Regions from separate parts of the Cytobacillus firmus genome, predicted to be linked through region 1. Evidence: riboswitches for the same ligand, from Rfam matches in the RefSeq annotation. Region 1 holds a riboswitch; the other holds the start of a gene.

Region 1 (15,950 bases):
TAATTTCAGGCGTTTTTTTCGGTTTATGTGCGGATAGCCTAATTTTATGTGCGGATAAGGTTTTTTCTGTGCGCATAACCCGGTTTTATGTGCGGATAAAAAAATTTATGTGCGCTTAAGTTTTTTGACCCTAGCGAACCAGCTGCTTCACCAATTCCCGGTTCCGCTTTTTAAAAACATCATTATGTGATGAAACCATCGCTGCCCCGGCTGCATCAGGTTCAATGTACTGCTTCGCTTTATTTACTGCATTCGCAGCATCCTGGAAGGCTCCCGCAATTAAATGAAGCTTGCCGTCATGCTTAAGAATATCGCCGGCAGCATATAGCCCTTCAACTGACGTCTCGCTGTTTGCGTTGCCTGCAATATAGAAATCTTCGAGCATTTTAATATTCAGATTGCTATTTTTCAAGAGTTCCGTATCCTGCTCATATCCATGATTAATCACCACTTCATCGATGGCAAGATATGAAACCTCTCCCGTTTCATTATTGGTCAATTCCACCTGTTCAATTTCCTCGTGATTTACGCCGGCAATTAATTTGGTGATGGACGTATGGTTAATGCAGATCACCGAACTATTCATCAGCTGTGAAACCTGAGCTTCATGGCCAGTTAACGCATCCCGTCTGCAAGTGATGTATACCTGCCTGGCAACAGGCTCCAATTCATTTGCCCAGTCTACTGCGGAATTGCCTCCTCCTGACACAATAACCGTTTTATCCTTGAAATGCGCAAGAGACTTGACTGTGTAATTTAAATTGGAGACCTCAAAACGCTCTGCGCCTTCAATTTTCAGCTTTTGCGGCTTTAGAATACCGCTGCCAACGGCCACAATCACTGTTTTTGAAAAATGCTCTTCCCCTGAAGACCCTTTCAAAACAAAAAATCCTTCTTCATTCTTACTGATGGATTCCACCTTTTCATTTAGCACAACCGTCGGATTAAAGGTCAGCCCCTGCTCGACCAGCTGTTCAATCAGCTTTGCTCCCGGAGTAGGAGTCAACCCGCCGACATCCCAAATCATTTTCTCGGGATACACATGGGTCTTTCCGCCCAGCTGCGGCTGAAATTCAATCAGTTTCGTTTTCATTTCTCTTAAACCGCTGTAAAAAGTGGAGTAAAGTCCAGCCGGACCTCCTCCAATAACCGTTACATCATAGATCTCCATCTGCTTCATTCCCGTTCACTCCTATAACCAATTATTATTGATTATCATTCTCACTTCAACTATACGTCCTTTCTTCTTCTTTTACAATGAAATTTTTTTCTTAGATGTTTTCCTTTATATTCTATTGACAGAAAAAACAGATAGACTTATAGTAAAATAGAACCGACACTGATAATCATTATCACTTATTTAAAATTTATTCTTACATAAACGGAGGTTACATAATGGTCCGTCTATATACAGATGGCTTGAACATTGGGTATAGCGAACGACTAATTGTAAAAGATCTCAGCGTCCAGATTCCCGATAAGAAAATCACAACAATTATTGGACCAAACGGCTGTGGGAAATCAACCCTTTTAAAAGCCATTACCAGGATCATTTCCCATCAATCAGGCACTGTCATTTTAGATGGGGAAAACATTTCAAAGGAAAATACGAAAATCCTTGCCAGGAAGATGGCAATCCTGCCTCAAACACCTGAAAGTGCAAGCGGTTTAACAGTAGGCGAGCTCGTCTCATACGGACGCTTCCCTTATCAAAAGGGATTCGGAAGATTGACGAAAAAGGATTATGAAGTCATCGACTGGGCTCTTGAAGTGACAGGCACCAAAGAATTTAAATTCCGCCCTGTTGACTCTCTGTCAGGCGGCCAGCGCCAGAGAGTGTGGATCGCCATGGCACTTGCACAGGAAACCGATATCATTTTCCTTGATGAACCAACCACCTATTTAGATATGGCACATCAGCTCGAAGTTCTCGAACTTCTTCAAAAGCTGAACGAGGAACAGGAGCGCACCATTGTAATGGTCCTCCATGATTTAAACCAGGCAGCCCGTTTTGCCGACCATATCGTCGCTCTAAAAGATGGTGAGATTGTTAAATCAGGAAGCTATGAAGAAGTCATTACACAGGATGTTTTAAGAAAGGTGTTCAATATTGATGCAGTCATTGGACGCGATCCCCGCACAAACAAACCAATGTGTATAACTTATAATTTACTAAAAGGAGAAAATCAACATGAAGAAACTTTTGATCCCATTTACGATCTTGCTGCTTCTGCTAATTAGCGCCTGCGGCAATACAGAAGAAAAAGATACAAGCTCGTCTGAACCAAAGGAAGATGAAAAATCCGGTACGATCACTTATGAATCTGAAACTGGACCGGTTGAGGTTCCAGCTGATCCTAAGAGAGTTGTCCTCCTTTCAGGCTTCACAGGAAATGTTATGCAATTAGGCGTAAATATCGTTGGAGTGGATACATGGTCTAAAAATAATCCTCGTTTTGAAGAACAATTGAAGGATGCTGAAGAAGTATCTGAAGATAACCTTGAAAAAATAATTGAACTGGAACCAGACTTGATTATTGCCTTATCTACTGTTAAAAACTACGATAAACTTAAGGAAATTGCACCAACTGTAACGTATACATGGGGTAAATTAGATTACCTTTCTCAGCATGAGGAAATCGGCAAGCTGCTTAATAAAGAAGAAGAAGCAAAGAAATGGGTAGCTGACTTCAAACAGCGCGCTGAAGCAGCCGGGGAAGACATTCGTGCAAAAATTGGCGAAGATGCAACCGTTTCTGTATTTGAAATCTTCGACAAACAGCTTTATGTTTTTGGCGATAACTGGGCTCGCGGAACTGAAATCCTCTATCAGGCAATGGACTTAAAAATGCCTGAAAAGGTTAAGGAAATGGCCTTAAAAGATGGCTACTATGCCATTTCAGCTGAAGTGCTTCCCGAATATGCAGGAGATTATATTGTTATAAGCAAATACTCTGATGCAGATCATTCATTCCAGGAAACCGATACGTACAAAAATATTCCTGCTGTGAAAAATAATCGTGTCTTTGAAATGGAAGGCAATGGCGCTTCCTTCAGTGATCCAATCACACTTGATGCGCAGCTGGAGTTCTTTAAAGAATCATTTTTAGGCAACTAATACGGCAGGAGGGATTCTTAATTTTTAGGAATTCCTCTTTCCTATTTAAAAAGCAGTTCCCCAATGGCAAAATAAACCCGAAGAAAGATGGAAGTACAATGACTAAAGAAGCTCAACCCTTCATTCCATTTATATATAAACTTGCAGCAAGCTTCATCCTTTTTGCCGGCATGTTTGTAGCTGCCTGTGTGTTTGGGGCAGCCGATGTTACGGTCAGAGATGTTTGGCTTGCACTAACCTCCAATACTTCCGGAGAAAAAATCTCCATCATTCGTGAAATACGTCTGCCCCGAGAAATTGCGGCCATTTTTGTCGGAGCAGCACTTAGCATCTCTGGCGCCATCATGCAGGGAATGACAAGAAACCCTCTTGCTGATCCAGGCCTGCTCGGATTGACGGCCGGAGCAAATGCTGCACTTGCCATAACGCTTGTTCTTATCCCTTCAGCAGACTACATTGGAATTCTGGTCGCCTGTTTCATCGGTGCGGCTATCGGTGCAGGGATGGTTTTCGGCATTGGCGCCATGAAAAAAGGAGGCTTTTCTCCGATTCGAATCGTTTTGGCCGGAGCCGCGGTTTCTGCCTTCCTTTTTGCAATAGCTGAAGGGACTGGCATCTATTTTAAGATTTCAAAAGACGTCAGCCTGTGGACAGCAGGCGGGCTCGTCGGCACATCCTGGACCCAGCTGCAAATAATTGTCCCGGTTATCTCAGCAGGCATACTTCTATCCCTTTTTCTTTCCAAGCAGCTTACGATACTAAGCTTAAATGAAGAAGTGGCTGTAGGCTTGGGACAAAATACAACTCAGATTAAAGTCATCCTGTTTATCTTAGTCACCCTGCTTGCAGGGGCAGCTGTTGCACTGGTCGGCAATATGGCATTTATCGGATTGATGGTGCCTCATATCGTCCGTGCTTTAGTCGGAACAGATTATCGTTTTATTCTTCCCATGTCAGCTCTCACAGGAGCGTCATTTATGCTTCTTGCCGATACACTCGGGAGAACTATCAATGCTCCTTACGAAACTCCTGTTGCGGCCATTATTGCCGTAATGGGGCTGCCTTTCTTCCTGTTCATTGTTCATAAAGGGGGTAAGGCGTTCTCATGATTCAGCCGGAATTAGTTAAAAAACAGCGAATTTTAATGGCAGTTTTATCCGTACTTATTATTGTTACCATTGTTATAGGAATGGGATTAGGCTATGCCTCCCTTTCATATGACCGGTTAATCCCGACTTTCCTGGGACAGGGAACTTTTAAAGAGGAGTTTGTGTTATTTTCCATACGGCTGCCGAGGGTATTTATCACAGTGTTAGCCGGCATGGCACTGGCATTATCGGGTGCGATTTTACAGGGAATTACACGCAATGACCTGGCGGACCCAGGCATCATCGGCATAAATTCAGGTGCAGGGGTTGCGATCGCCGTTTTCTTTCTGTTCGTCCCTATTGAAGCAGGCACTTTCATCTACATGCTGCCGTTATGCGCATTTTTCGGCGCTTTGCTTACCGCCATCCTCATCTATGCCTTTTCCTATAAAAGAGACGAGGGGCTTCAGCCAGTGAAAATGGTTCTTGTCGGAGTCGGGTTTTCCATGGCGCTATCAGGTGTAATGATTGTCCTGATTTCCTCAGCTGAAAGAGAGAAAGTTGATTTCATAGCAAAATGGCTATCAGGGAATATCTGGGGAACGGATTGGCCTTTCATCTGGGCACTACTCCCCTGGCTGCTAGTGCTTATTCCATTCACTTTATATAAGGCAAATCGTTTGAATCTATTAAGCTTAAGTGAGCCTGTCGCCATCGGCATAGGGGTATCCATTGAAAAAGAACGGATCATCCTTCTGCTTACAGCCGTTGCATTGGCAGCTTCTGCTGTTTCTGTAACCGGCGGGATTGCCTTTATCGGCTTAATTGCTCCGCACATGGCTAAAGCGCTTGTCGGACCTCGTAATCAGCTTTTCATTCCGATCGCTATTCTTTTAGGAGGCTGGCTTCTATTATTTGCCGACACGCTCGGCCGGAACCTGGCAGATCCGGACGGCCTGCCAGCCGGAATTATGGTTGCGATTATCGGAGCTCCATATTTTATGTATCTATTATTAAAGAAATGACGTGCCAGCAGGCACGTCATTTCTTATTATTTAGTTTTTTTTCTGGAATTCCTGGGCAAATATATATAGTCTCATAATTTAACAGTTTAATAGAATTGGAGGAATTTAGATGTTTTTTCATGTAAAGGAATTGCAATTTGAAGCGAAGCCGGAACGTCCGGATCCCGTTTTTGCGAAAAAGCTTCAGGAACTGATTGGCGGGCAATATGGTGAAATGACCGTTGCCATGCAATACATGTTTCAGGGCTGGGCCACTCGCGGAAATGAAAAATATCGTGATCTTCTCCTCGATATTGGAACTGAGGAAATTGGACATGTGGAAATGCTCGCGACAATGGTTGCCAGACTGATGGACGATGCCCCAATTAATCAGCAGGAAGAAGCAGCGAAGGATCCAGTCGTTGGCGCAATCATGGGAGGAATGAATCCCCAGCATGCCATTGTCTCCGGACTTGGTGCCCGTCCGACTGACAGTGTAGGGAACCCTTGGATGGGTACTTATATTACAGCCAGCGGAAACTTATTAGCAGATTTCCGTTCAAACTTAAATGCAGAGTCGCAGGGCCGGGTGCAGGCTGCACGCCTCTATGAAATGACAGATGATAAGGGCATTAAAGATCTGCTTTCCGTCCTGATTGCCAGAGACGCCTACCACCAAAACCAATGGGCTGCAGCAATAGCTGAGCTTGAGGAAAAAGAAGGCCTTCTTGTCCCGAGCACCTTCCCGCGGGAAAATGAACGCACAGATATCTCTTACACACTCTACAACCTGTCAGCAGGCGAAGAAAGCAGTACTGGCAGATGGGCACAGGGCCCTGCACTTGATGGCCAGGGAGAATACAAATATGGAAGCAATCCGAAGCCGGAAGGAGACAAGCCAATGCTTAAGCCTGCACCTCCAAATCTTCATAACACATTGCCAATGGATTAAAATACGTTCAAAACAGGCTGATGCATTCAGCCTGTTTTATTCTTTCAATCAAACGTTTGATTGAATTGTACCGGTTATCCTCTTTAATATTCATCATCTCCATTGACTTCCTTCAATTTTTTTATATGATAAAACCATCTCACCTTAAATCATGAATGGAATAATTTCCTTACATTCACACTGAACATTAAGGTTATCCTCACTATTAAAAGGGAATGAAAATAAGTGATTCACCCGCTGGAAAGGATCTTGTTTGCATGATTTATTTTATTACCGCCGCACTGATTATATTTATTAGTTACGCAGTTCTGCCCACTGTGCTCATACGATCTCTGAATTGGGGAATTGTAAAAGGTATAACGGAACCAAATTCCATTGCTTTAACCTTTGATGATGGCCCTGATCCCCAGTATACTGCGAGACTTCTGGATGTCTTAAAAAAGCATGAAGCAAAGGCAGCCTTTTTTGTTGTCGGAGAAAAAGCAGCCCAGCACCCATTGCTGCTTAAAAGAATGCAGGAGGAAGGGCATACAATTGGCATCCATCATTACCGGCATATCTCAAGCTGGATCCTTTCACCGGGATCATTAAAAAAACAGCTGGAGCAAACAAAACAAATTATTGAAGAAACAATTAATGAAGACGTCTATTTCTACCGTCCGCCATGGGGCCACTTCAATTTATTCACACTTTGGATCGCAAGGAATTATAAGATTATTATGTGGTCGGGGATTTTCAAAGATTGGAAGATCAAGCATATAAGGAACACGCTTTCCGAGTCGCTGGCAAAAGAAACCGTGCCTGGCCGTATTTTTCTTCTCCACGACAGCGGTGAAACTCTTGGCGCCGACTCCAGTGCACCTGAACATATGATTAGCCATCTGGACGAGTATTTGCAGCAGGCAGCACTAAAAGGAATACGGTTTATTTCTTTAAAAGAAGAATATCAGGGGCATCGGACATGAGTACTGAAACAATTATAGAATTTATTTCGTCATACGGGTATTGGATCATCTTTTTATTTTTATTTTTCGGGATTGTTGGCATTCCCGCTCCGGAAGAATCGCTACTATTCCTGATTGGCGTGCTAATTGGAAATCACAGATTAAGCTTTGCCGAATCTGCTGTGTGCGCTGAAGCAGGTGTGCTGCTCGGAATGCTTTCAGCCTATTGGATCGGTAAAAAAGCAGGTACTTCCTTTCTTAGAAAATATGGAAGATATATTGGCATCACGGAAAAAAGATGGAATACCGCACAGAAAAAATACATGGAAAACCACCGTTTTATGATATTTGCCGGTTTCTATATGCCGGGAATACGTCAGATTAACCCTTACCTTGCCGGCATTTCACAAGTTCCTTTTCATCAGTATCTTCTATATTCTGCGGCAGGCTCCTTAAGCTGGGTGCTCCCTATAATTGCTGCGGGATACTTTGCAGGAAGCTTTTTTGATATTAATCCTGAATACGTGCCATACCTCGGGGTTTTATTATTAGCTGTATTCGTAATCTACATGCTCTTTAAGTATGCCAAAAACAAACTCAAGTGACAGAAAGGAGGTTATTATGAAAGTTCTCCTGCTCCCATTATTTCAATTCCCCACGGGACACTCAAAAGTTGCAAAAACACTTCAGGACCATATTATAAGCCAATATCCTGATGCGGAAATCAAAATAATCGATTTTCTTTCCTATTGCAGTGATAAGCTCGAAAAGCTGGTCTCAGGCATATATTTAAAAGGATTCCTGGGGGCCCCTTTCCTTTACAGGGCCTTATATTACACCATTATGTATAAACAGCATCCCTTTAAATTGCAGCCTGATTTACAGGTTCTATCCTATTATTTTGAAAGAAAAATGCAGAAGTTCCTTGATGAAGAAAATCCTGATTTAATATTTTGCACTCATTCTTTTCCATCCGGGATCATCAGTTCACTAAAGCAAAAGGGACGATACCGGGACATTACTGCGGTGAATGTTTACACGGATTTTTTTATAAATGATATATGGGGAAAACGGGGAATTGACTTTCATTTCGTTCCTCATAATGAGGCAAAGGAAAAGCTTATTAAAAAACACCATATTCCGGATGATCATATTTTTGTTACGGGCATTCCGGTTCATTCTGCCTATCACCTCCCGGTTCCATTTAAGAAAGATGACCGGATACGCCATATCCTGGTTGCAGGAGGAAACAGCGGCTTGGTAAACTGTAACTTTATCGAATCTATACAAAAGGTTCGGCATATTCGGTTTCTGATCCTTTGCGGAAATAATGAGGAATTGTATAGCTCACTCAAAGCACTTGATTCAAAGCAAATCGAGCCCATTGGATATATTGATAACCCAAATGAAATGAACCAGCTGTATAATAAAGCGGATGCTATTTTGACCAAACCAGGCGGAGTTACAATTAGTGAAGCACTGCAAAAGAAACTTCCGATTCTGGTCCATACCTCACTTCCGGGACAAGAGGAAATCAATTTGGACTATTTGCTTGAAAAAAATTTGGTGACTGTCATTTACGACAGGCAAATTACTGAACAGCTTAAAAACGAAGAAGCTATACTTAGTCTAAGAAAACACATTGATTCTTATCTGGAAAAAATCACTTGCCCATTGGACTATGCCATCTTCATTTCAATTAAAAGCACTGGCAGAAGAACGCCGGACACTGTTCATTCCTTGAGAGCCGTTCCAACTATCAAGTAAACCTTCAGTTCATTAAAATATATAAACAGCCTGGAATCTCCAGGCTGTCTTACATTTTCAATCAAACGTTTGATTGATCAATCCTTCTTCATAAAGAATATCCTCAATACCTGGGCCATTGCCCTGATCAGCTATGTCTTCCTCACAGCCAATTGAAAAATAGGTATACGAATAGTCATATCCATCTCCCTGTACACCGCCTGCTCCGCCATGTGAAATACAGCTGTCCGGTATAGGTTCACGCTTTCCCTTGTCATCCACATAATAGTACAAGTCTTCAATATACCCTTCGCTCTGGGGTAAAGAGGTAATGGCATATCCCCTGTCATTCACCCGAAATACATCATACTCCCCTTCTGTCTCAGGCGCAGGAGCATTCTCTATTTCATGAACAATCCTCACCTGACCAGCATACCCTTTTGGAATCAAATAAAGGTCATGTGTTTTTTCTTCCAGATCTGCCTGCTGCAGCATCCAAAAGAACCCTGCCGGCAGCAGGCAAGCGATGAGAAAACCGGCTGTATTTAAGGTAATTCTCCTCCCTCCTGGCATCTCACGGTCCCACTTTCGCCACTCGTCAACTAAAAAGAAAAGAACCGCTGCAATTACTGCATAATAAGCAAACCCTTCCATAATAAAATAAGTCACAGCAGCTAAAAAGGTATGAAAAAATGCAGATGCCGGGAATCGCCATACTGCCAAATTTCTGGTTAGAAACTCAGAAAGCAATGAAACCGGAATGCCGTATATAACATTTCCGAATAAACAGTACAAAAAAACCACGATCAGGAAAAAAGAAAACAGTTCCCCTTCTGAAAAGAAAAAGAGAAGCCAAAATCCAAAGGTAAAAAGAATGGAAGCCTGCAGGGCCGTTTTTATTTTTGATCCCAGCATTGAAATAAACTCCCTCCCCTTATATTGTGATTATTTTCACATATATACTAGCATACAAACAAGGCAATTTCCCATACTCCCTATATAAATTTGCGCAGAAGGAATGTGGGGAGGCCTGCTCCCCTACCTGACAGACCCGGCCTCAATGACTTCTCTTGCCCATTGAATTCCTTCTTCTGCCATTTTTTCCGAAGGGTTCGTGTGTGGTGTATATTCCATGACAAAAAACACATCCTCACATTCCTTTGCCAGAAAATCCATCAGTTTCTTTATTTTATGATGACGGCCATCATTCTCATGAGATGGATGCACAGGGACCCAGATATATTTATCGTCCTGGTATTCAACATTATGTAAATGAACAACTCTCACAAACTCAGCCCATTTTCCTATATAATTTATGGCCTTGTCGTCCGTGGCTAATATATAATCCCCGATATCAATACAGAGGCTGAGGCCATATTTCTTCCATGTCTCTACTGGAAAACTGTCAAGATAATCGATTCCTGCCGGCGATTGCCTGAATCCTAATTTTGGTTCACACACGATCATAATCTCATATTTTTTCTGAAGAGCACTGAGTTTCTTGAGTCCCTCCTCAATAATCTCTGCCGGATTCCCACTTGCTTCCTTTTTAAAATAAGGAAAGTGCACCAATATGTATTCAGCACCAAGCCGGGACATCCTTTCCACTTCCGCCTCAAACTGGATCCAGGCTTCCTCTGGATTCATACTGACCTTTTCCAGAAGATCGTATTTGCTTTGTCCCCGGAAAAGAGGCGAATGAAGACCAAAGCTTTTGTTTGTTTTGCCCATCAATTTAATAAAGCATTGAAAGGATTCCTCATCTTGAAATTCCCCTATCTCAATATGCGGCAAATGACGTTTAAAAAGTTTATGAAACAGCTTGCTGTCTGACAAAATGACGCTTCCTGATACCCCTATTTTATGAACCATTATATCCCCTCTCTTATGAATGGTTATAACAATCTTATCATACCTTCATGTAACTTATTGGGAAATAATACCGTCTATTCAGTAAAATAGGTGAGGTGTACTTATGGTTAAAAAGGTATTTACTTCAATAATTGGAGTACTGTTATTTTTCATTCTTTTTTTTCGGGGTGGAATCATTCTGGATTCCATCGGCATTCATTTCGGAAATCCTTTTGCAAAGAAACTGGAGATGCCCTCTGATTACTCACAGGCCGATTCAAATCAAAACGGCATTGCTGATCCGCTTGATATGGTCCAGACAGCCAGAAAAGAAGTGGAACAGCGCACGCCATATAAAAGTGCCTACTATGCGGGAGGCTATCCGCCCGATGGCGAGGGTGTCTGTACAGACGTGATTTGGAGAGGTTTCCAGGGGGCTGATGTAACCATAAAGGATCTTATTGATCAGGATATCGCCGAAAATACGGACTTGTATTCAAGAGTCCATGGCAAGCCTGATCCGAACATTGATTTCAGAAGGGTACCAAACCAGAATATCTTTTTTAGCCGGTTCGCAAAGTCATTAACAACAGAACTGATTCCAGGAGATGTTAAGAACCTTCAGCAATGGCAGCCGGGTGATATTGTGGTTTTCCTTTCTCCTAAATTCGACCATGTGGCTTTCATATCTGACAAACGGACTAAAGATGGCATTCCATACGTAATACATAACTCCACCCCATTTGCAGCAGAAGTAAAACTATCTTCTTTTAAGACTCCCATTACCGCTCACTACAGATGGGATTTTGAAAAAACGCCTGCACTGCCATAAAGCAGATGCAGGCGTTTTTCTTATTAAATAAGAAAGTATAAAATTTTGAACTTCGATAACTCTCTAGCGCAAGCAGCCTGCACATCGAGGTGTCGAGGGTGAGCGAGTCGCTTACGCTTTTCTATCTGACTGCTGCCGGATTGCCCGCCGGCCACTCTTCGCAGGTATAAGCCATCTCCCAGAAACCAAGCTCCAGCTGGCAGCTTTTTCGGAAAGCATCCTTCATTCGCTGCCTTTCTTCCGGTGATGCCGCTTCAGCAAGTTCATCCAAACGGTTTCTCATATTCATGGTCACAGCTTCGACTCTAAGGTTTGCATAAAAAGAAATCCACGGATAAAACGGATGGTTCTCATCTGGCTCATATTGCTTCATGAGCTCAAGCCCAATTTCCCAATAAGTCCATGGGCAAGGCAATAATGCAGCGAGTATTTCACCCATGCCGCCTGTATGGGCATGATACATCATATGCTTTACATAATGATCGGCTGTCGGCGGAAGCGGATATCCCTGCAATGCTTCGTAATCCACCCCAATCTGCTGGCAAAAATTATGGTGGGGGTGTACTTCGCTGTTCAATACAAATTCTATTTGCTGGTTAAAGTATGCAATATCCTTACGTTCAGCTGACTTTGAAATCGCAATTCCGTAAATATGCATGAACGCATTCAAATACTCAAAGTCCGCTTTAATGTAATGAGCAAGCGCCTCTTTCGGCACATCCCCTCTCCCGATCCCCTGAACAAATGGATGTTCAAATATCAGCTGAAACAAATCTTCATTTTCCTTGCGCAGAATTTCTGAAAAAGTCATAAAAAATAGCCTCCTTAATTAAATACAGAAGCTGCCGGGGAAAAAGCATGAGGATATATAATGAGGTCCTCACTGCTTCCCTGCGCTGGCATTATCCAGATCAGGTTCCAAGGGACCAAGGAAAAGCTCCTTATCTCAGCCGTAGCGCCCCTAGCAGTTTTCTAACATTTTTAATTGTTTTTTTATCGATTGTCTAACTTGACGTTTTTCGCTCATACATTTTGGATCTCGCCCATAACTCTTGAAAATCGCTCATAAAGTCAGATTGCTATGCTGCTCTCCCTTACTCTGCTAACCAATCTTACTTCTCCAGCCCAAAATCATCACATATTCTGAACCAAATTCTTCTCTTTAACCTTCGCTAACACCAACCAGCCTATCGCCGCACCGGCAATGCTGCTGACCAGAAACGGCGGCACAAAGAAGAATGCACCAGCTTCACTGCCCATGAGAAATTTTGCATACGGAACAGCAAACAATGCTCCGATTATACCGGTGCCCAAAACCTCGCCAGCGGCAGCCCATATTTTCCGGCCGAATTTCAAATAAAGGACACCAGCCAAAAACGCACCGATCATGCCGCCTGGAAACGCAAGCAGCGTCCCGAATCCAAGCATATTACGCAGCAAAGCAATCATAAAAGCAATGGCTGCTGCCGGCAGTGGTCCAAGAGTCACCGCGGCCAATACATTTACCGCATGCTGAACCGGATAGGCCTTGGCTATACCTGCCGGAAACCAGAGCAAATGGGATCCCAGTGTCCCAATCGCCGTAAATAGTGCCATCGTAGTCAACAATCGGGTTCTGTTCATCTAAACCTCCTTTCTAAAAGGGCAGCCTGATTGCTTATCTGGATGAGAAGTATGTATACAAAAAAGCCAGATCCCCACAAAGGACCCGGCTTGGTTTAAGTATATGAATCGACATATTGTCAAATCCTACTTCCCTCCGCTGGCATTAACCAGATCAGGTCCATAAGAGTCGGAAAGCTATAAGCGCTTTCCTCTCAGCCCGCACATTCGGGGCACCCCTAGTAGTTACATAGATATTTAATTTGATAAGCTATTTCAAGCTTAACAAATTATTCCGGCACTGTCATCAAACTTTTAACTTATATACTTCTCTTGATGCACTGGATTAAGCGCTCTTCAATTTCTGCTGCGAAGCTTTGAACAGATTCGTCATTGATTAGCTCAATCATACTTGTCGGCTTAGGCATCCCAATTTTCGTTTTGCCCTTGTCTTCATAGACGACAATTTTACAAGGCAGGAAGTAGCCGGCCATTTTATTCTGTGTTAAAACGCGATGTGCTTCATTCGGATTACATACCTCTAACACATGGAATGCCTCGTTATATTCCAAGCCTTTTTCCTGCAGCTTCTCCTGAACATTAAACTGCCATAGAACTCCGAACTTTTCGTCCTTCAGACTTCCTTCCAGTGAGGATATCGCTTCTTCAATTGATTTTTCGGTTTCAGCTGTGTAATCGAACATAACTGCATCTCCTTTAGTAATGGCATATTAATAATGTACCCCTATAGGTATACTATTAAACACAGTCTCAACTGTCAACAACCCAGAATTTTTTTAAGAAGGTTTTATCGAATTAACCGCAGACCAGCAATATCCTTTAAATTCCCCACCCCCGCAAGAGACAGAGACACTTTTGTTTCTTCTATAAAGTTGGCAAGCACTTTTTCAACTCCTTCCTGCCCGCCAATGGCCAAGCCGTACACATACGGCCGCCCCAGACAAACGGCGTCAGCTCCCAGTGCCAGAGCTTTAACCACATCTGAGCCTCGGCGAATGCCGCTGTCAAACAATACTGGAATCCTTCCTTTAACTTCCTTCGCAATCGGTTCAAGCGCATCAATCGCCGCAATCACTCCATCAAGCTGTCTGCCGCCATGGTTGGAGACAATGATACCGTCTATCCCTCTTTCAACGGCCAGCCTGGCATCCTCAGGGTGGAGAATGCCCTTTAATAAAATGGGCAGGCTGGTTTTCTCTTTTAATCTGGCAATATGTTCCCAGCTTAATGTTGGATGATGAATATTATCAAGGATTCCCTGTACGACATCACCGTCCTGGAGAGAAGCCATAAAGAAGGGATCGCTTTCATAGTTTGCTTTACCATAGCCAAGCTTTAACGGGGAAAAATTGTTTCTTAAATCGGCTTCCCTCCATCCCATCATCACCGTATCAACCGTTAACACAATTGCCTCATACCCCGCTTCTTCCGCACGGCGAACCATACTGAAAGATGCTTCTTCATAATTGGACCAATATAATTGGAACCATTTTGGACTCGAGCCTGTTGCCTTTGCGATTTCTTCAATGGAATAACTGGATACTGTGCTCTGGATAAAAGGAACTCCAAACGAAGCTGCTGCCCGTGCAGACGCCAGCTCTCCCTCATTATGTTCAAGCCGCTGCATCCCAATTGGTGCCAGGAAAACCGGGTAAGGATATGTTTTTCCACATAATTTCACACTTATATCAGGCACTGAAACATCTCTCAGCATCCTCGGTACTATTGAGTATTTTGCCAAGGATTCGATATTCTTTTTCAGCGTTTCTTCCCCGCCGGCTCCTGATTGAACATAGCCAAATCCACCTGCTCCCATTACTTTCTCTGCTTCTTCTTCCAGTTCCTTAAATGAAATAGGAAAGTTTTCTGCGAAACTAATATTCTCTACTTTTGCCATCATCCAGCCCGCCTTTTTTTGAATTTATTGAAAATAATATCACTTTTTTAGATTTTAAGAAACTATGTAACAATTTTGGAGCCTTTTCTCTGCAAATTAGCAGGGATTTCACAAAAAATCGGGAATAACCATGTTAACTTAAGGCTCTTTTCGTAAAAATAGTTTTTTCGCCTATCAATGTTGTCCGTTGATTTTCGCTCCAGGATGCTCAGCGAACAGCGGGGCGGGCGGTGAGCCTCCTCAACACTGCGCGTCTGGGGGGTCTCACCTGTCACGCTACTCCCGCAAGTTTCCATTGAGTAAACACCGCACGAAGAAAATGCGAATGCATTTTCGAGGATCTCGCACCTTTCGCTCCAATCAACTCAGCAAATTAAATATATAAAGCAACAAACTTTGCGAAAACAGCCTAACTTAAAGAAATTGGAGTGTAGAAAATGCTAATCAAACAGCCTTTTGATGAATTTCTGAAATTCCATTACGAAAGAATCAGTGATAGCAAAATGAAAGTCACTTTGCCCATCCAGCCGCTCTTTATTAACAGCGCCGGACTGGTGCATGGAGGGATCATTTCCACTCTTGCGGATGTAGCAATGGGGAATATTTTCGAGCCGGATGAAAATCAGAAGCAGTCCGTGGTGACCGCTGACTTGAAGGTCAGTTTCTTAAAGGGGGCGACAGGGGAATATCTAGTTGCCGATGCTCACCTTGTTAAAAGAGGACGGACACTCAGCCACACAGATTGCCTGATTTTTAACGATCAGAATCAGGTGGTTGCCAAAGCATCGGGAATTTTCGCATCTATTTAGAGTGATTAATCCTATCGTTGCCTGAATAGTTTCGCTGACAGCGATAGGAGGAATCATTTAGAGCTTACGGAAAATCCTAATAGCTT
Region 2 (15,950 bases), 1.0 Mb from region 1:
TTCATTGTATAGGGCAATAGGTTCTCCATTCCCCGTCAACACACACCTTATGGCGGGGAACATAGCATTCAATGATCACAGAATCCGGATTCAGCCCGTTTTCTTCAAGCTGGGATGATACTGAAGCTTCGGACTCAGTGTTAGCGGATGAGCAGGGATACCCGCCGCGCCATTCATACTTTGTACAGTAGTAGCATAGCTGGCCGGATGCTGTGGCTTTATCGGAAGAGACTGCATTACTTTTAGCCGCTTCTTTAATCAGCTGTGTTTTTTTCAATTCTACTTCTGTTAAATAATCAGTAAAGGTGCTGTCTTTTGAGATATCTATTTTGGTCTCTTCTTCAGATTTCAGGTCTTTTACATAAAAAGCTTTATCCTCAATAAGCCTGCTGAAATCAACCAGCCGCACTTTTAATTCCTTCCCGGACTCAAATGAGAAAGATAAAAGGGACGAGAAATTTACGAGAGCTTTTTCATCTAAGGAAATGTTTTTTTCGTTGTATTCAATTTCATATTGCACTGTCCAGCCATATTGTTTTCCTTTTTCATCAATAAGAGCTTTTGGCTGGATGGAGGCATCTTTTAATATAGAAGCTTTGAATTGCTTAAACTCATCAGATTTTAACACGGCTTTCATGAAATCTTTCTCAGTCAAACCTGCCGAATTACTTTTGGGCTGTGCAGAAACATTGCCTGAGAAAACTAGTAAAATAGTCAATAATAAGAAAATATACTTTTTCATCACATACCTCCTAAAAGTATTGTCCAATATAAGATTAACCTATATTTCCATAATTAGGAATGGTGCGATGTGATTATATTTATCTAGTATATTTTATCTAATCTAAATAAAAAACTGCCTTATGGTAAAAGCCTATTTAATGCAGATTAATCAAATATTATAGAAGCTTTTTGTGTTATCATAAAGCTTCTTAAGGGCGCTGGTGAAAGATATTTCTTTTAGTTCAGCAAGGGCACTGATGGAATGGGCCATCATGGAAGGATGGGTAGGTTTGTTTTTAAAAGGGCCCTCGAATTCCCATGGGCCGTCTGTTTCTGCCATCAATTTATCCAGCGGGTAATCCCGTACGAGGCCCTGTATTTCTTTTTCATACATGATATCTGGAGTAAAGGATATGTAATAGCCATTGGAAATCAGCCTGCTTGCTGCTGCAGTGTCACCTTTAAACCAGTGGAAATGAGCCTTTTTAATCGAATGCTTTTCCAATAAATTGCACACAATCTGTGCATCATCATAAATTGCATGGAGGACAATGGGTTTATCCTGTTTTTTTGCAAGCTTTATGAATTCTTCGAGAAGTTCAATATATCCGCCTGGGATCTTGCTCCCCTTAGGTCTCAAATAGTATGGAAGGCCAACCTCGCCAACAGCAGCCATCTGCTCTGTGTGAATCTTTATCCAGCTGAAAAGCTCTGAAATATCATGATCATTGGGCAGTACCTGTTCAGGGTGAAAACCAAAGGCAGGTTTAACAAAGGGATAGATTTCTGCAAGAGCAAGGTTTCTTTTGCAGGATTTTAAATCGCTTGAAACTGTAACAAGTGAAAGCTTAAACGGCAATTCATGAAACATTTTTTCTAAATCAATATCGCTGTACTTATCAAGATGAATATGGGCATCAATATAATTATCCATGCTGCTGCCTCCTAATGATTTTTCAGCGCATGATGAATGCTTCTTTTGCATTCAAGGAAATTTTCATCCAGAAAAATTTCCTCCATTCGCGGCCGCCCAAAAGGCACTTTATATTCTTGAACCACTTTAGCAGGCTTGCTGCCGAGTATTAATATTCGATCAGAGAGGTAAATGGCTTCTTCGATATTGTGAGTGACAAACAGAATCGTCGGCTTATGTTCATTCCAAATATCGAGAAGCCATTTTTGCATATCAAGACGGGTAAGCTCATCCAAAGCTGAAAAAGGTTCATCCAGCAGTATGATTGGCTGCGGGCTTAATAGTGCCCGGATAAAGGCGGTCCTTTGCTTCATGCCTCCTGATAATTCATGCGGAAAAGCATTTTCATAGTCACCGAGTCCGGCTTTTTGAAGCATTTTTCTGGCTGTTTCCGGATCGGGTTTCCCCATAATTTCCTGGCCAAGCAGAACATTCTGAAGGATAGTTCTCCAAGGCATCAGGGAAGGTGTCTGGGGCATATAGCTAATTGAACCGCGTTTGCCGCTGATTTCGGCATTCCCTAGCATTATGGACCCTTCCTCAGGCAGGAGCATCCCGCCAATCAGGTTAAAGATAGTGCTCTTTCCGCTGCCTGATGGACCTAAAATCGAAACAAACTCTCCTTCATTTACTTGAAAACTCAAATTGCTTAAAACTTGATTTGAATCAAAATTTTTCGTTAGAGAATTAACCGATAATTGTATCATTTCCTCCCACTCTCCCTGGACTTCCATTTAATAAGCAAACGTTCTGAAAGTAATATACCTCCAAAAAGCAGCAAACTTAACAGCATAATCGCAAGTATGGCTACAAAAACACGGTCTGTCCGAAAGGAAGAAGAGGCTAGAGTCATATAAACCCCTATTCCGGCTTTGGCTCCGAGCCATTCAGATATTACAGCACCCATCACACTATAGGTCGCAGAGATCTTTAGCCCGGAAAATAAAGATGGAAGGGAATGGGGAAGCTCCAGCTTCCAAAACAGCTGTCCTCTGCCGGCTCCAGCCATCAGCATATAATGCCTGAGATCTCCTGGAGTTTGCCGAAAACCATCCAATGCTGCAACAGTAATGGGGAAGAAGCATACCAGCGTAATGACAATAAGTTTTGGAAGTATGCCAAATCCAAACCATACAACCAGTAAAGGAGCCAGAACAATTATTGGCACATTCTGTGAAAGGATGAGAAGCGGGTAAACAGACTCTCTTATAAAAGGCAATAAGTGCAATATAACAGCTGTAAGCAATCCGATGGCAGTGCCAATGGCAAATCCACATAGTGAAAGCAGGACTGTCGATTGAAGATGCGGGCGGAAGCCCTCCCAGCCCAAAACTGCCTCCTGAATGATATCTGTCGGGGGAGGCAGGAGCCAAGCAGGGACTTCTGCCAGATTTACCGCCATCTCCCAGAGAATGAATAAAAGGAGGAGAACCGCAGCCGGCCTCCACCCTTTTCTGAATACATTGATCATGGACGGTATTTCTCCGTTAAATCACTCATTTCAATTCCAGCGGGCTGATAGAGAATCTTAACCTGTGAGATTACGTTGCTGCTGCCTTTTTCAATCATTTTTCTGTTCATGTCAGCAATGATTTTCAATAAGTGTTCTAAATCGCCTTCCATCGTTGTTTCAAGGGGATGCACTTCGTACTTAACACCGGATTGCTGAATAATACTGATCGCTTCATCAACGTATGGTATAACATTTTCCCCATCTTTTGTTTTTGGTATGATTTGAATGCTTACAAGTGCGTTTGCCATTTAATAAACTCTCCTTATTCCGGCAGGAAGTCGTTTGTAAATGCTTTGCCGGCATCTAATTCTTTATCTAATAGACCATTTTCATGCATCCAGTCTGCATAGTTTTCCCAGACCTCAAGCTTTTGTTCTCCCCATCTGGCAGCATCATCCTGATAGCGCGGGGATAGCCACTCCTGGCTCTTTTTGACCAATTCGCTGTCCAGGTCAGGAGCATTCTTTAACAAGATATCAGCTGCTTCCTCGGGCTGGTCGATTGCAAATTCATATCCTTTGGCTGCAGCATTTACAAATGCTTTGACAGTTTCCGGATCATCTTCAATCATTTTTTCACTCGTAGCCAGAACAGGCGTGTAGTAATCCAGTTTTTCTGAGTAGTCTGTGAGGTAGACCATATTAATCTTTTCCCCCCGAAGCTCAGCTTCTACACCTGTCCATCCGTAATAAATCCATGCGAAGTCTATATCTCTTTTAACCGCCGTAAAAAAGTCTGCATCTCCCATGTTCACAATTGACACCTTATCAGCATCGGCATTTTCCTTCTTCATTAGGGAGTCAATTACTGATTTTTCTACAGGAGCTCCCCACCCGCCATACGTTTTTCCTTCAAAGTCTTTCGGTGATTTAATGTTTTTTTCAGCAGGGGATGCAAAACCGGATGTATTGTGCTGAATAACAGCTGCTATCGATACCAGAGGCACACCCTGAACACGTGCTTCCGTAATGCTTTCCTGATAGCTGACACCGAAATCAGCCTTGCCTGATGCCGTCAATTGATCTGCGCCTGCTTCACCTGGCATGATAATTTCGACATCGAGCCCTTCTTCTTTAAAATAGCCTTTTTCTTTTGCCGCATATAAGCCAGTATGATTGGTATTTGGCGTCCAATCCAGTACGACAGTAACTTCCTTCAATTCTTGTTTGCTGCCTGCATCTTCATTTCCAGTCTTAGCATCCTGGCCGCTGCCGGCACAGCCGGATAGCAACAGAAGCGCAGTAATAACCGCAATACATTTTTTCATAGAGAAACCTCCCAAAAGCTTTTATGTAATAAGGAAAGTTGATATTAGTCTGCCCTGAAAAATAAAAAACGCCCCGGCATAATACCGGGACGCATATAAAAAACATTTTATTATGTTTAAGAATATGTTCCCTACGCCGGTATTAGCCAGATCAGGTTCAAAGGGTCAGCATCTTAAGGATGAAGTCTCAACCGGCACACCGGTTCCCCTACATTTCTTGCTATTTAATTTTAACAGGCATGAATACTTTCCATTATTTATTATAGCAGACAATATCAAAATGGACACCCTTTTGAAAGTTATTTCATTTCAATAGTCCGGCTCTCTTTCCAGGTTTTGAATTTCTCAATTTCACCTGTAATCTGGCTGACGGCAAAACCAAGTACTGCTGCATCATCGAGGATACCCATTCCAATTAGAAAGTCTGGAACCAGGTCGATAGGAGAGACAAAGTATAGGATGGATGCAATAATAAAGATAATTGATTTTTTGGAGATATGCCGGTAATCGCCTTTTGACCATGCCTTAACTAAATCGATCAGCAGCTGAAACTTTTCCCATATATCACTTAACGAAGATTTGTTTTTCTCAGCTTTAAGTGTAGCCTTTTTTAGAAGTCCTTTTGTTTTTTCGGGATCATCCGCATAGCGTTGTGCCCTGGAAGAAAATTTTTTATAGCCGTCCTTATAATCTTTCGTTTCTATTTCAGGCATAGCCATCACTCCTATATTGATAATTCGTAAAAACAGTTATAATCTATTATTTACCGCATACCTGACATGACATAAACATTTAACCAGGAGAAAAAAATGGAAATACCCTTCAAACCTGTGAAAATATTTTAGTGGGAGCTGGTATTTATGCTTGAGAAATGGCTGAAGGAATCAAATTATACAGTAATACTACCTGGAGCAGGTATGTCAACTGAAAGCGGGCTGCCTGATTTCAGGTCAGCCAATAATGGTTTATGGAACGGGAAAGATCCTGGGAAAATTGCCAGTACTGAGGCATTGAATGAAAATGTGAAAGAGTTTATAGAATTTTATCGGCACCGGGTAATCGGGCTCAAGGAGTGCAGCCCTCATAAAGGCCACTATATTCTTGCTGATTGGGAAAAGAGAGGCGTTTTAAAGAGTATTATCACCCAGAATGTGGATGGATTTCATCGGCTGGCAGGGAGTGAAAATGTATCAGAGCTTCATGGGAATCTGCAGACACTCCATTGCCAGCAATGCAAAAAAGAGTTCCCGGGCGAGGGATATTTGCATGGACACGTTCAATGTAATTGCGGGGGGCTGCTTCGTCCTTCAGTAGTTCTGTTTGGGGAGATGCTGCCTGAGCAGGCTTTAGATTTTGCAGCGGAAGAATCAGAAAAGGCAGAACTATTTATTGTTCTGGGGTCATCCCTGACTGTGACACCAGCCAATCAGTTTCCGCTGATAGCAAAACAAAACGGAGCAAAACTGGTTATTATTAATATGGAACCCACTGATTTTGACTTTTATGCTGATGAAGTGATCCATGAGCGCAAAATTGGTGAAGTTCTCGAAGAACTTGATCGTGCCTTAGTGCAGTGGGAGAATCAGAAATTATAAAAACTATGATTTTTTGAGCCAATCCCCTATAATGGACAATGAACATGATTACTGCTGTTTCAAGCGATATGATATATAAGGAGTGTTCAGCATGTTATCAAACATCGGTATTCCAGGCTTAATTCTCATCCTGGTTCTTGCTCTTATTATTTTTGGTCCTAAAAAACTTCCTGAAATAGGGAGAGCATTCGGGGAGACCTTAAAAGAATTTAAGAAATCTACCCGTGATCTCACTAAAGATGATGATGATGATAAAAGAAAATAGCCTAATGGTTTAGAAACCGGCTTTGCAGACGATTAGTCTTCGAAGCCGGTTTTTCTATTTTATCGCAGTCTAACGGGCAGTAAGACTCCCACTTCAAGACTCAGAGGAACCAAAGGAGGATAAGTGGGGGTCAAACTGCCCGTAAAGGCCCGATTGGTGAGATACAGTGAAACTTGCCGACGCGCAAGCAGAGGCTTAGTTGAACCAATCGGGTTCGTAGTGTCGATTGATCGAAGCGCTAGCGGAGATCTTAGCGACACTAGAACGCGACTAACAATCAGTGGGGGATAAGGAAAACCCCCACTGATTGAAGTTTCACTTTATGGCTTTCGAACCGAGTGAAAGGGTATAGAAAAGAAGGAAAAGAAAAAAAAGTTGACTAACATGTATATACAAGATAAAATGAAAGCGTAAACAGTTCATGTATATACAAGTTAGTTTGTGTGTAATGGATAGATGTATAAAAATCGAGAACGATAATAAGAACCTTATAACTGTTTTTTTCTTTAATATGAAAACGGTAACAGGAGGAGAGTGTAGAATGGCCACAAATAAAGAGTCAGCAGAGCAAATCGTAGAAGCTATCGGGGGCAGGGATAATATCGCTGCGGCCACTCATTGTGTAACAAGGCTGCGTTTTGCATTAAAAGATGAAGGAAAAGTCAATAAAGAAAAGCTCGAAGATATTGATATTGTAAAAGGTTCATTTTCTACCAATGGACAATTCCAGGTTGTAATTGGACAAGGCCTCGTTGATAAAGTATATAAAGAAATGACAGATGCAACCGGTATTGGCGAATCGTCAAAAGAAGAAACCAAAAGTGCAGCTGCCGAAAACTTAAATCCTCTGCAGCGTGGAATTAAAACACTGGCTGATATTTTTATTCCAATCCTCCCGGCTATCGTAACAGCTGGTTTGCTGATGGGAATCAACAACATTATGACAGCGCCGGATATTTTCTTCGATGATAAGTCGTTTGTTGAAGTTTATACAAACTGGGCTGATCTGGCGAGCATCATTAACCTGATTGCCAATACTGCTTTCGTATTTCTTCCAGGCCTGATTGGATGGAGTGCTGTAAACCGGTTTGGCGGCAGTCCGCTTCTTGGTATGGTACTTGGTTTGATGCTGGTGCACCCGGATCTTTTAAATGCATGGGGCTATGGTGCAGCAGAGGAAGTTCCGAAGTGGAATTTATTTGGTTTTGAAATTGAAAAAGTAGGTTACCAGGGCCAGGTGTTGCCTGTATTATTTGCTTCATATGTGTTGGCTAAGATAGAAGTATTTCTGCGAAAAAGAATTCCTGATGCGTTTCAGCTTCTGACTGTCGCGCCAATCGCTTTGCTTATTACTGGATTTCTTTCTTTTATTGCCATCGGACCAATTACATTCACGATCGGCAGCTGGATTACAAATGGAGTTGTCGGAATCTTTGATGCTGTTCCGGCCCTTGGAGGTTTGATTTACGGAGGATTATATGCACCTCTTGTTATCACTGGCATGCATCATACATTCCTGGCAGTCGATCTTCAGCTAATCGGCAGCATTGGCGGCACGTTTTTGTGGCCGATGGTGGCACTATCCAATATTGCACAGGGTTCAGCCGCTTTTGCCATGATGCTGTTAAGCAAAGGGAACGAAAAGCTGAAAGGGCTTGCGCTCACTTCTTCCATTTCAGCGTGGCTGGGTGTAACGGAACCGGCGATGTTTGGGGTTAACCTTCGATTTAAGTATCCGTTCTTTGCAGCGATTATTGGATCAGCTGCAGCAGGCATTTTCATCACTATTAATGGAGTTAAGGCACCGTCAATTGGAGTAGGCGGCTTGCCGGCATTCTTCTCCATCTTTGCGGAAAACTGGGGTGCTTTCTTTATTGGAATGGGAATAGCACTTGTAGTTCCGTTTGTATTAACTCTAGCTTTCTCGAAATTTAAAAAAGCCTAAATAAAATGATTGATGCCATGGAGTTCTATGATTCCATGGTATCGCCATTTTTAGGCTTGCTCAATATTTTATTATACCGGAGGTTTCATTATGAAGAAGCAATGGTGGAAAGAGAGTGTAGTTTACCAAATCTACCCTCGAAGCTTCATGGACAGCAATGGAGATGGAATAGGAGATCTACAGGGAATTATCTCAAGGCTTGATTACTTGAAAGAGCTTGGAATTGATGTGGTCTGGCTTTCTCCAGTTTATAAATCACCAAATGATGATAATGGCTATGATATCAGTGATTATCAGGATATTATGCGTGAGTTTGGTACTATGAAGGATTGGGAACAGCTTCTTGGAGAGCTGCATAAAAGAGACATCAAACTCATTATGGATCTGGTGGTGAACCATAGTTCAGACGAGCATATCTGGTTTTCAGAAGCAAGGAAATCGAAAGATAATCCATACAGGGACTACTATATATGGTGTGAAGGAAAGAATGGAAAGGAGCCGAATAACTGGGGCAGTAATTTCGGGGGATCTGCCTGGGAGTTTGACGAAAGTACAGGAGAATATTATTTGCATCTGTTTTCAAAAAAGCAACCTGATTTAAACTGGGAGAATCCGAAACTGAGAAAAGAAATATACGACATGATGACCTGGTGGCTTGAAAAAGGGATTGACGGGTTCAGAATGGATGTAGTCAACTTTATCTCCAAAGTGGAGGGTCTGCCTGATGATGAACCAAAGCCCGGTAAGAAATATGCTTCTGGAAGCAAGTATTATCGAAACGGCCCGAAAATTCATGAATACCTGCAGGAGATGAATGAAAAGGCGTTATCGAAGTATGATGTGATGACTGTCGGCGAAATGCCGGGTGTAAATCCGGAGTGGGCTCGGCAGTATACGGGGGAATCACGCAATGAGCTGAATATGGTCTTCCAATTTGAACATGTTAGCCTCGATAACGGGCCAAATGGCAAATGGGACCTCAAACCCCTCGATCTATTTGACTTAAAAACAAATCTGACCAAATGGCAAAATGAACTGGATGAGGTTGGCTGGAACAGCCTTTACTTTAATAATCATGATCAGCCGCGCTCTGTTTCCAGATTCGGGAATGATGGAGAGTATTGGGATAAGTCAGCAAAGATGCTGGCAACATTGCTGCATATGATGAAGGGAACTCCATATATTTATCAGGGCGAAGAAATAGGAATGACGAATGTCCGTTACTCAAGCATTGATGAATACAGAGATATAGAAACACTTAACTTTTACAAAGAAGCCCTTAACGATGGCTGGACAGAGGAAAAGGCACTGAAGGCCATCTATGCAAAAGGGCGTGACAATGCAAGAACGCCAATGCAATGGAATTCTTCCAGGCACGGAGGATTTACGAAAGGAACCCCATGGATAAAAGTGAATCCTAACTATAAAGACATTAATATCGAAAAGGCCATTGAAAACCCTGACTCTGTCTTTCATTATTATAAAAAGCTTATTGAACTTAGGAAGAAAAATGAAATTATTATTTACGGAAAATATAACCTTATACTTGATCATCATTCTGAAGTCTACGCCTATACAAGAACACTGGGCAATCAGACTCTTCTTGTCATGTGCAACTTCTATGGCGGAAACACTGAAGCAGAACTCCCTGCAAAGCTCCAGGGGGAAAAATTCGAACTGCTGATTGGGAATTATAAAGATATACAAATCAGCAGAACAATTAAACTTCGTCCATACGAAACTCAGGTGCTTCTCTTTAACGGTTAAAATGTGAGTTTTGTAAAACGCTACCCATATTTAAATACTTTACTGAGTTGATAGGAGCGGAAGGCGCGAGATCCTCGAAAATGCTGTCGCATTTTCTTTGTGCGGTGCACATCCTAAGGAGCTTATCCAGTGTCCTGCGGGAGCAGCGGGACAGGTGAGATCCCGCAGACGCAAAGCGTCGAGGAGGCTCACCGCCCGCCCCGCGGGTTTGCTGAGTGCCTGAAGCGGAAATCAACGGTCAGAATTGCAAGCATGTGTGCTTAATTTATATGCCAACAGCTTCTAAAAAAACATCTAAAAATACTTAAACAGGGTGATTCTAAATGAAACAACCGTGGTGGAAAAAAGCAGTAGTATATCAGATTTATCCGAAGAGCTTTAACGACACGACAGGAAATGGAGTCGGAGACATTCCTGGAATTATTGCCAAGCTTGATTACTTAAAAGAATTAGGTGTGGACGTCGTCTGGCTGACACCCATTTATAGATCGCCACAGCGGGATAACGGATATGACATTAGCGACTATTTCAGCATCCATGAGGAATATGGAACGATGGCAGACTTTGATAAGCTACTTGAAGAAGCCCATAATCGGGATATGAAAATTATTATGGATATCGTTGTTAACCATACTTCCACCGAACATCAATGGTTCCAGGAAGCAAAAAAATCAAAAGACAATCCATACCGGGATTTTTATATTTGGAAAGATCCGAAGGAAGATGGAAGCGAGCCGACAAACTGGGAATCCAAATTCGGCGGAAATGCATGCAAGGCAATATGATGAAGCAACAGGCCAATACTATCTTCATCTTTTTGATGTTACACAGGCTGATCTAAATTGGGAAAATGAAGACCTTCGCCGCAAAGTGTATGACATGATGGAATTCTGGTTTAAAAAAGGTGTAGATGGCTTTAGACTTGATGTAATCAATCTGATTTCCAAAGATCAGGATTTCCCGGATGATGACGGCTCTGTACCTCCGGGCGACGGCAGAAAATTCTATACCGACGGCCCTCGTGTACACGAATTTATGCGTGAAATGAATGATAAAGTATTCTCAAAATACGATAGTATGACAGTTGGGGAAATGTCATCCACTACAATTGATCATTGTATAAAGTATTCCAATCCCGAACGGGAAGAATTAAGCATGACTTTCAACTTTCATCATTTAAAGGTGGACTACCCTAATGGAGAGAAATGGGCACTCGCTGATTTTGATTTTACGGCATTAAAACAAATTTTATCAAAATGGCAAACTGAAATGCACAATGGGGGAGGCTGGAATGCATTATTCTGGTGCAATCATGATCAGCCCCGGGTTGTTTCAAGATATGGAGATGACAAACTCTATCATCATGAATCGGCTAAAATGTTGGCGACAGCCATTCATATGATGCAGGGAACTCCGTATATTTATCAGGGTGAAGAGTTTGGCATGACAAACCCCGGCTTTGACAGGATTGAAGACTACAGAGATGTAGAATCACTGAATGTTTATTCTATTCTTAAGGAAAAGGGAATGGCAGAGGAAGAAATAATTAACATTCTCAAAAGCAAATCTCGCGATAATTCCCGGACGCCTGTTCAGTGGAATAGTACTGAAAATGCCGGATTCTCCGATGGAACCCCATGGATTCCTGTCGCATCCAATTACAGGGAAATCAATGCCGAAAACGCATTGAAGGACGAGAATTCTATTTTCTATCATTATAAAAAGCTGATTCAGCTTCGAAAGCAGTACGATATAATTACCTATGGTGATTATGAACTGATTTCTCATGATCATCCTGATGTATTTGCTTATGTTCGAAATGGTGATAATGAAAAACTGTTGGTCGTAAATAATTTTTATGGGAAAGAAACGTCATTTCCACTTCCTGAACACATTCAAGCAGATGAATATAAAGAAGAAATCTTACTTGCCAATTACAAGCAGTCACCTTCTGCTGCGAAGACCATCCAGTTAAGGCCATATGAATCCGTTATCTATTATTTAAAGAAATAGAAAAATCCTCCCGGTATACGGGAGGGTTCAGACTGTGGACAAACTCGATGAAAAACGAGCTTGTCTGCAGTTTTTTTATTTAGCGTGTAATCGAGGCTGTTGATTTCCGTTCCAGGCGCTTCGCTTTCCTGCGGGCCGGCGCTGAGCCTCCTCGGCGCGTTCGCGCCTGCGGGGTCTCACCTGTCCAGCACTCCCGCGGGAGTCTTCGCGCCTTCCACTCCAATCAACAGGCTTTCTGAATTTTGTATCGCATGTTCTCCAAGTCTTGATAGAATAGGAATATCAATTGCTTGAGGTAAGAAGATGCTTTCAAAGCATGTCATGCGCTGGACAGCCCTGAGAGGGCTTAAAAAATTGTCGGCACAGGCGATGCTTACTTTCGCTACCATCAATTTAAAAAAGATGGCCAGCTGGACATGGACGGAGCCTAAAATGGTCTAGAAGGAAGCCAGAGGAAAATCGGTATATAAAGGAAAATGAGTGAAAATCACAAAAGGGCTTCGGAATGAGACCATTCCGAAGCCCTTTTGTCGACAAACTGAATTCTCCCGGTATACGGGAGGGTTTTCAATATTCCATAGGTCATTAAAACAGCATTCCGGCTATGGCGGCACTTAGCATAGATGCCAGGGCACCTGCAGCAACTGCCTTCAAGCCTAGCCGTGCAATGTCCTGCCTGCGGTTCGGGGCCAATCCGCCAAGTCCTCCCAGTAAAATACCCAATGAAGAAATATTGGCAAATCCGCAAAGGGCAAAGCTTACGATCGCCACTGTTTTATCAGATAAAGTCGGGATATCCGGCGCAAAAGCAGAATAAGCAACAAACTCATTCAAAATTAGCTTCTGGCCAATATAATTTCCTGCCTGTACGGCTTCTGACCATGGAACTCCTATCGCAAACGCGAGTGGAGAAAACACATATCCAAGTATGATTTCGAGTGTCAACCCTTCTAACCCAAATAACCCTCCAACCCATCCAAGAAGCCCGTTAATTAAAGCAACTAAAGCAATAAAGGCCAGCAGCATCGCGCCAATATTTAAAGCGAGCTCCAGTCCGACACTTGCTCCTTTTGCGGCTGCATCAATGACATTTGCAGAATCGCTATCGACTTCCATATCAAATTCCTTAGGCTCTTCTTTATCTTCCGTTTCAGGAAGCATTATTTTGGCCAGGATCAATCCAGCGGGTGCAGCCATAAAGCTTGCAGCCAGAAGATATTCGAGAGGCACTCCCAGTAAGGAATATCCAATCAAAACAGATCCTGCTACAGAAGCAAGGCCTCCGGTCATGACCGCAAATAACTCGGATCTGGTCATATTTGCGATATATGGGCGGACCACTAGCGGTGCCTCCGTTTGTCCCACGAATATATTGGCTGCTGCCGACATGGATTCAGCTTTTCTGGTCCCGAGAAGCTTAGCCAGTCCCCCGCCGAGGATCTTAATGAAAAACTGCATAATCCTTAAGTAATAGAGGACGGAAATCAGTGATGAAAAAAAGATTACAACAGGCAAAACCTGAAATGCGAAAACGAATGCAATGCCCGATTCATCTGTAAAAAGGCCGCCAAATAAAAAATTTATACCCTGATTGGCGTAATTAATTATGTCGTTTACCTTCATTGTGAGCCATTCCAGTCCCTTTCTTCCGCCTTCCCACTTTAAAACGAGAAAGGCGAAAATCAGCTGAATGGCAAGACCTCCCGCAACTGTTCTTACACTTATTGCCCTTTTATTGCTTGAAAGCAGGAAGGCTATCCCTAAAACGACAATAATACCGAATATCCCCCAAATAAAATTCATGTTTACACCTCTTCACTATGTAGTAGTTTTTTCCGGCAAAAATCAGCAGCAGTAATCCTATTCCCTTGTGAAACTGCTTGTAAAGCCCAATAGTTGTATTATGTGCAAAAGGAATAAATTCATGAAAATACTATGCATGAAGAAAGTAATGGGGATAAACGGAAAAAGATGAGCACTGGGCTCATCTTTCCGTATTTTTTTCAATATATTCAAATAAAAATGACTGGCCGTTTCTGTAAAAACGGGGATCATAGAGTCCAAGCCTTTCATCATCATCAACAAGAACGACAAATGGAGACCATTCATAAAGGGTTTTAGCTTCAGGACGCTCAGAAAACAATTTGTCCAAATCTGCAGCTTCTTTTGATTGAAGCACATACTGGGTTGTCTTTTCGGTGAAAAGAGTATCAGTGAATATGGTCACTTCATCATCTTTCTTTGTAATAACCGAATAAGTCCATGGTATAAACTCTGCCGATAGGGCAACTTGTTCATATTTTTCATCGTACTGCTTATAAATGAGGTAACCCTGAGTGCTTTGGATTACCACGTGAAGAAGCATAAAAGCCCAAGCCATTTTAAAATAATAGGGAGATTTTGATTTATTCCTTTTTGTAAAGAAAAAGGCTGCTCCCATTATGATCCAAAACACTAAATCAACAATTGGTATGGTACCAAAAGTAACTCTCATATTTGAAAAGGGCTCCAAATAACCTGTGCCCCATGCATTGAATAAATCACTTGTATTATGTATGAAAACTGCAAGCCATCCCAGCAAGAAAAGCTTCTTATCCTTGACTCTGAAAAGCAGGAAGGACAGCAGCAAAAAAAGCAGAGCCCACACCGGAGTCAGGAAAACAGAATGGGTAATCCCCCTGTGCCACATCTGATAAAGTCCTTCTGTATCCCAGAAGCGCGAGATGACATCAATATCGGGAATTTGACTTGCCCCTACAGCGGTAAGCAGATACGCTTTCCTGGAGTTCTTATCCATCCTCTGTTTATCAACTGCACCATATAGGCTCAAGCCAAATAAAGTATGAGTAATTGTGTCCATTTTTAACCTCCCTTTTTACGTTTAGTTTCCCTATTATAAGCCTCAAAAAGATTAATAAAAAGAAATATGCAATCTTAAATGCGTTGCAAACTTGACTTGAGAGCGATAAAATTGAAGGTATTGCAATAATTAAGTGACGCATTGATTGCTTAATCAACAAATTTTCATATAAGTAAGTGAGGAACTACTATGCCCAAAAATTTTAAAGAAGAAGTTTTATCCCGCCGCACGTTTGCGATTATTTCCCATCCGGATGCCGGTAAAACGACGCTTACCGAAAAGCTCCTATTGTTCGGTGGTGCCATTCGTGATGCAGGTACAGTTAAAGGGAAGAAGACAGGCAAATATGCGACAAGTGACTGGATGGAGATTGAGAAGCAGCGCGGAATTTCAGTAACCTCCAGTGTGATGCAATTTGAATATGAGGGAGCGCGTGTTAATATTCTTGATACGCCTGGTCACCAGGATTTCAGTGAAGATACATATCGCACGCTGACAGCCGTTGACAGTGCCGTTATGATCATCGACTCAGCTAAAGGTATTGAGGAGCAGACACTTAAATTATTCAAGGTCTGCCGCATGAGAGGAATTCCGATATTTACTTTTATGAATAAGCTTGACCGTCAGGGGAAAGCACCCCTTGAGCTCCTTGCTGAATTAGAAGAAGTTATGGGAATTGAATCTTACCCAATGAACTGGCCAATTGGGATGGGAAAAGAATTCCTTGGGATCTATGATCGGTTTAATAATCGAATTGAGCAATTTAGAGTAGAGGAAGAGGACCGCTTTATTTCCTTAAATCAGGAAGGTGAAATAGAGGGGAACCATTCTATTAAGGATTCTGGCCTATATGATCAGACGCTTGAAGAGATCATGCTGTTAAATGAAGCTGGCAATGAGTTTTCAAGAGAGAGAATAGCAAATGGGGAACTGACTCCTGTGTTTTTTGGAAGCGCGCTGACCAACTTTGGTGTACAGACTTTCCTGGAGTCTTATCTGCAATTTGCACCGCCGCCGCAGCCGAGAAAT

Evidence for each region. A riboswitch is a leader RNA that binds a small molecule or an ion and turns the genes downstream of it on or off. The one in region 1 is predicted to bind thiamine pyrophosphate.
Region 2: another riboswitch for thiamine pyrophosphate. It lies ahead of NAF01_RS07680 (ABC transporter substrate-binding protein); the one in region 1 lies ahead of thiW (energy coupling factor transporter S component ThiW).

Annotation. Positions count from the first base shown of each region.
Region 1 is NZ_CP098323.1:438,443-454,392, reverse strand. It holds gene NAF01_RS02325 (NAD(P)/FAD-dependent oxidoreductase) at 131-1,180, opposite strand; gene NAF01_RS02320 (ABC transporter ATP-binding protein) at 1,396-2,241, shown strand; gene NAF01_RS02315 (iron-hydroxamate ABC transporter substrate-binding protein) at 2,192-3,118, shown strand; gene NAF01_RS02310 (FecCD family ABC transporter permease) at 3,217-4,227, shown strand; gene NAF01_RS02305 (FecCD family ABC transporter permease) at 4,224-5,231, shown strand; gene NAF01_RS02300 (manganese catalase) at 5,341-6,162, shown strand; gene NAF01_RS02295 (polysaccharide deacetylase family protein) at 6,420-7,127, shown strand; gene NAF01_RS02290 (DedA family protein) at 7,124-7,711, shown strand; gene NAF01_RS02285 (MGDG synthase family glycosyltransferase) at 7,728-8,873, shown strand; gene NAF01_RS02280 (DUF6843 domain-containing protein) at 8,931-9,767, opposite strand; gene NAF01_RS02275 (TIM barrel protein) at 9,891-10,724, opposite strand; gene NAF01_RS02270 (DUF1287 domain-containing protein) at 10,828-11,535, shown strand; gene tenA (thiaminase II) at 11,657-12,346, opposite strand; TPP riboswitch at 12,407-12,508, opposite strand; gene thiW (energy coupling factor transporter S component ThiW) at 12,670-13,158, opposite strand; TPP riboswitch at 13,273-13,388, opposite strand; gene NAF01_RS02255 (DUF302 domain-containing protein) at 13,458-13,841, opposite strand; gene NAF01_RS02250 (alpha-hydroxy-acid oxidizing protein) at 13,946-15,055, opposite strand; gene NAF01_RS02245 (PaaI family thioesterase) at 15,493-15,864, shown strand; gene NAF01_RS02240 (TVP38/TMEM64 family protein) at 15,922-15,950, opposite strand, start outside.
Region 2 is NZ_CP098323.1:1,464,006-1,479,955, forward strand. It holds gene NAF01_RS07655 (hypothetical protein) at 2-742, opposite strand; gene NAF01_RS07660 (TatD family hydrolase) at 893-1,657, opposite strand; gene NAF01_RS07665 (ABC transporter ATP-binding protein) at 1,669-2,403, opposite strand; gene NAF01_RS07670 (ABC transporter permease) at 2,400-3,167, opposite strand; gene NAF01_RS07675 (thiamine-binding protein) at 3,164-3,457, opposite strand; gene NAF01_RS07680 (ABC transporter substrate-binding protein) at 3,472-4,476, opposite strand; TPP riboswitch at 4,588-4,696, opposite strand; gene NAF01_RS07685 (YkvA family protein) at 4,776-5,189, opposite strand; gene NAF01_RS07690 (NAD-dependent deacylase) at 5,337-6,071, shown strand; gene tatA (twin-arginine translocase TatA/TatE family subunit) at 6,163-6,336, shown strand; gene treP (PTS system trehalose-specific EIIBC component) at 6,878-8,281, shown strand; gene NAF01_RS07705 (glycoside hydrolase family 13 protein) at 8,372-10,048, shown strand; partial or broken gene treC (alpha,alpha-phosphotrehalase) at 10,372-12,061, shown strand; gene NAF01_RS07715 (transposase) at 12,365-12,502, shown strand; gene NAF01_RS07720 (NupC/NupG family nucleoside CNT transporter) at 12,647-13,864, opposite strand; gene NAF01_RS07725 (metal-dependent hydrolase) at 14,046-14,921, opposite strand; gene NAF01_RS07730 (peptide chain release factor 3) at 15,111-15,950, shown strand, end outside.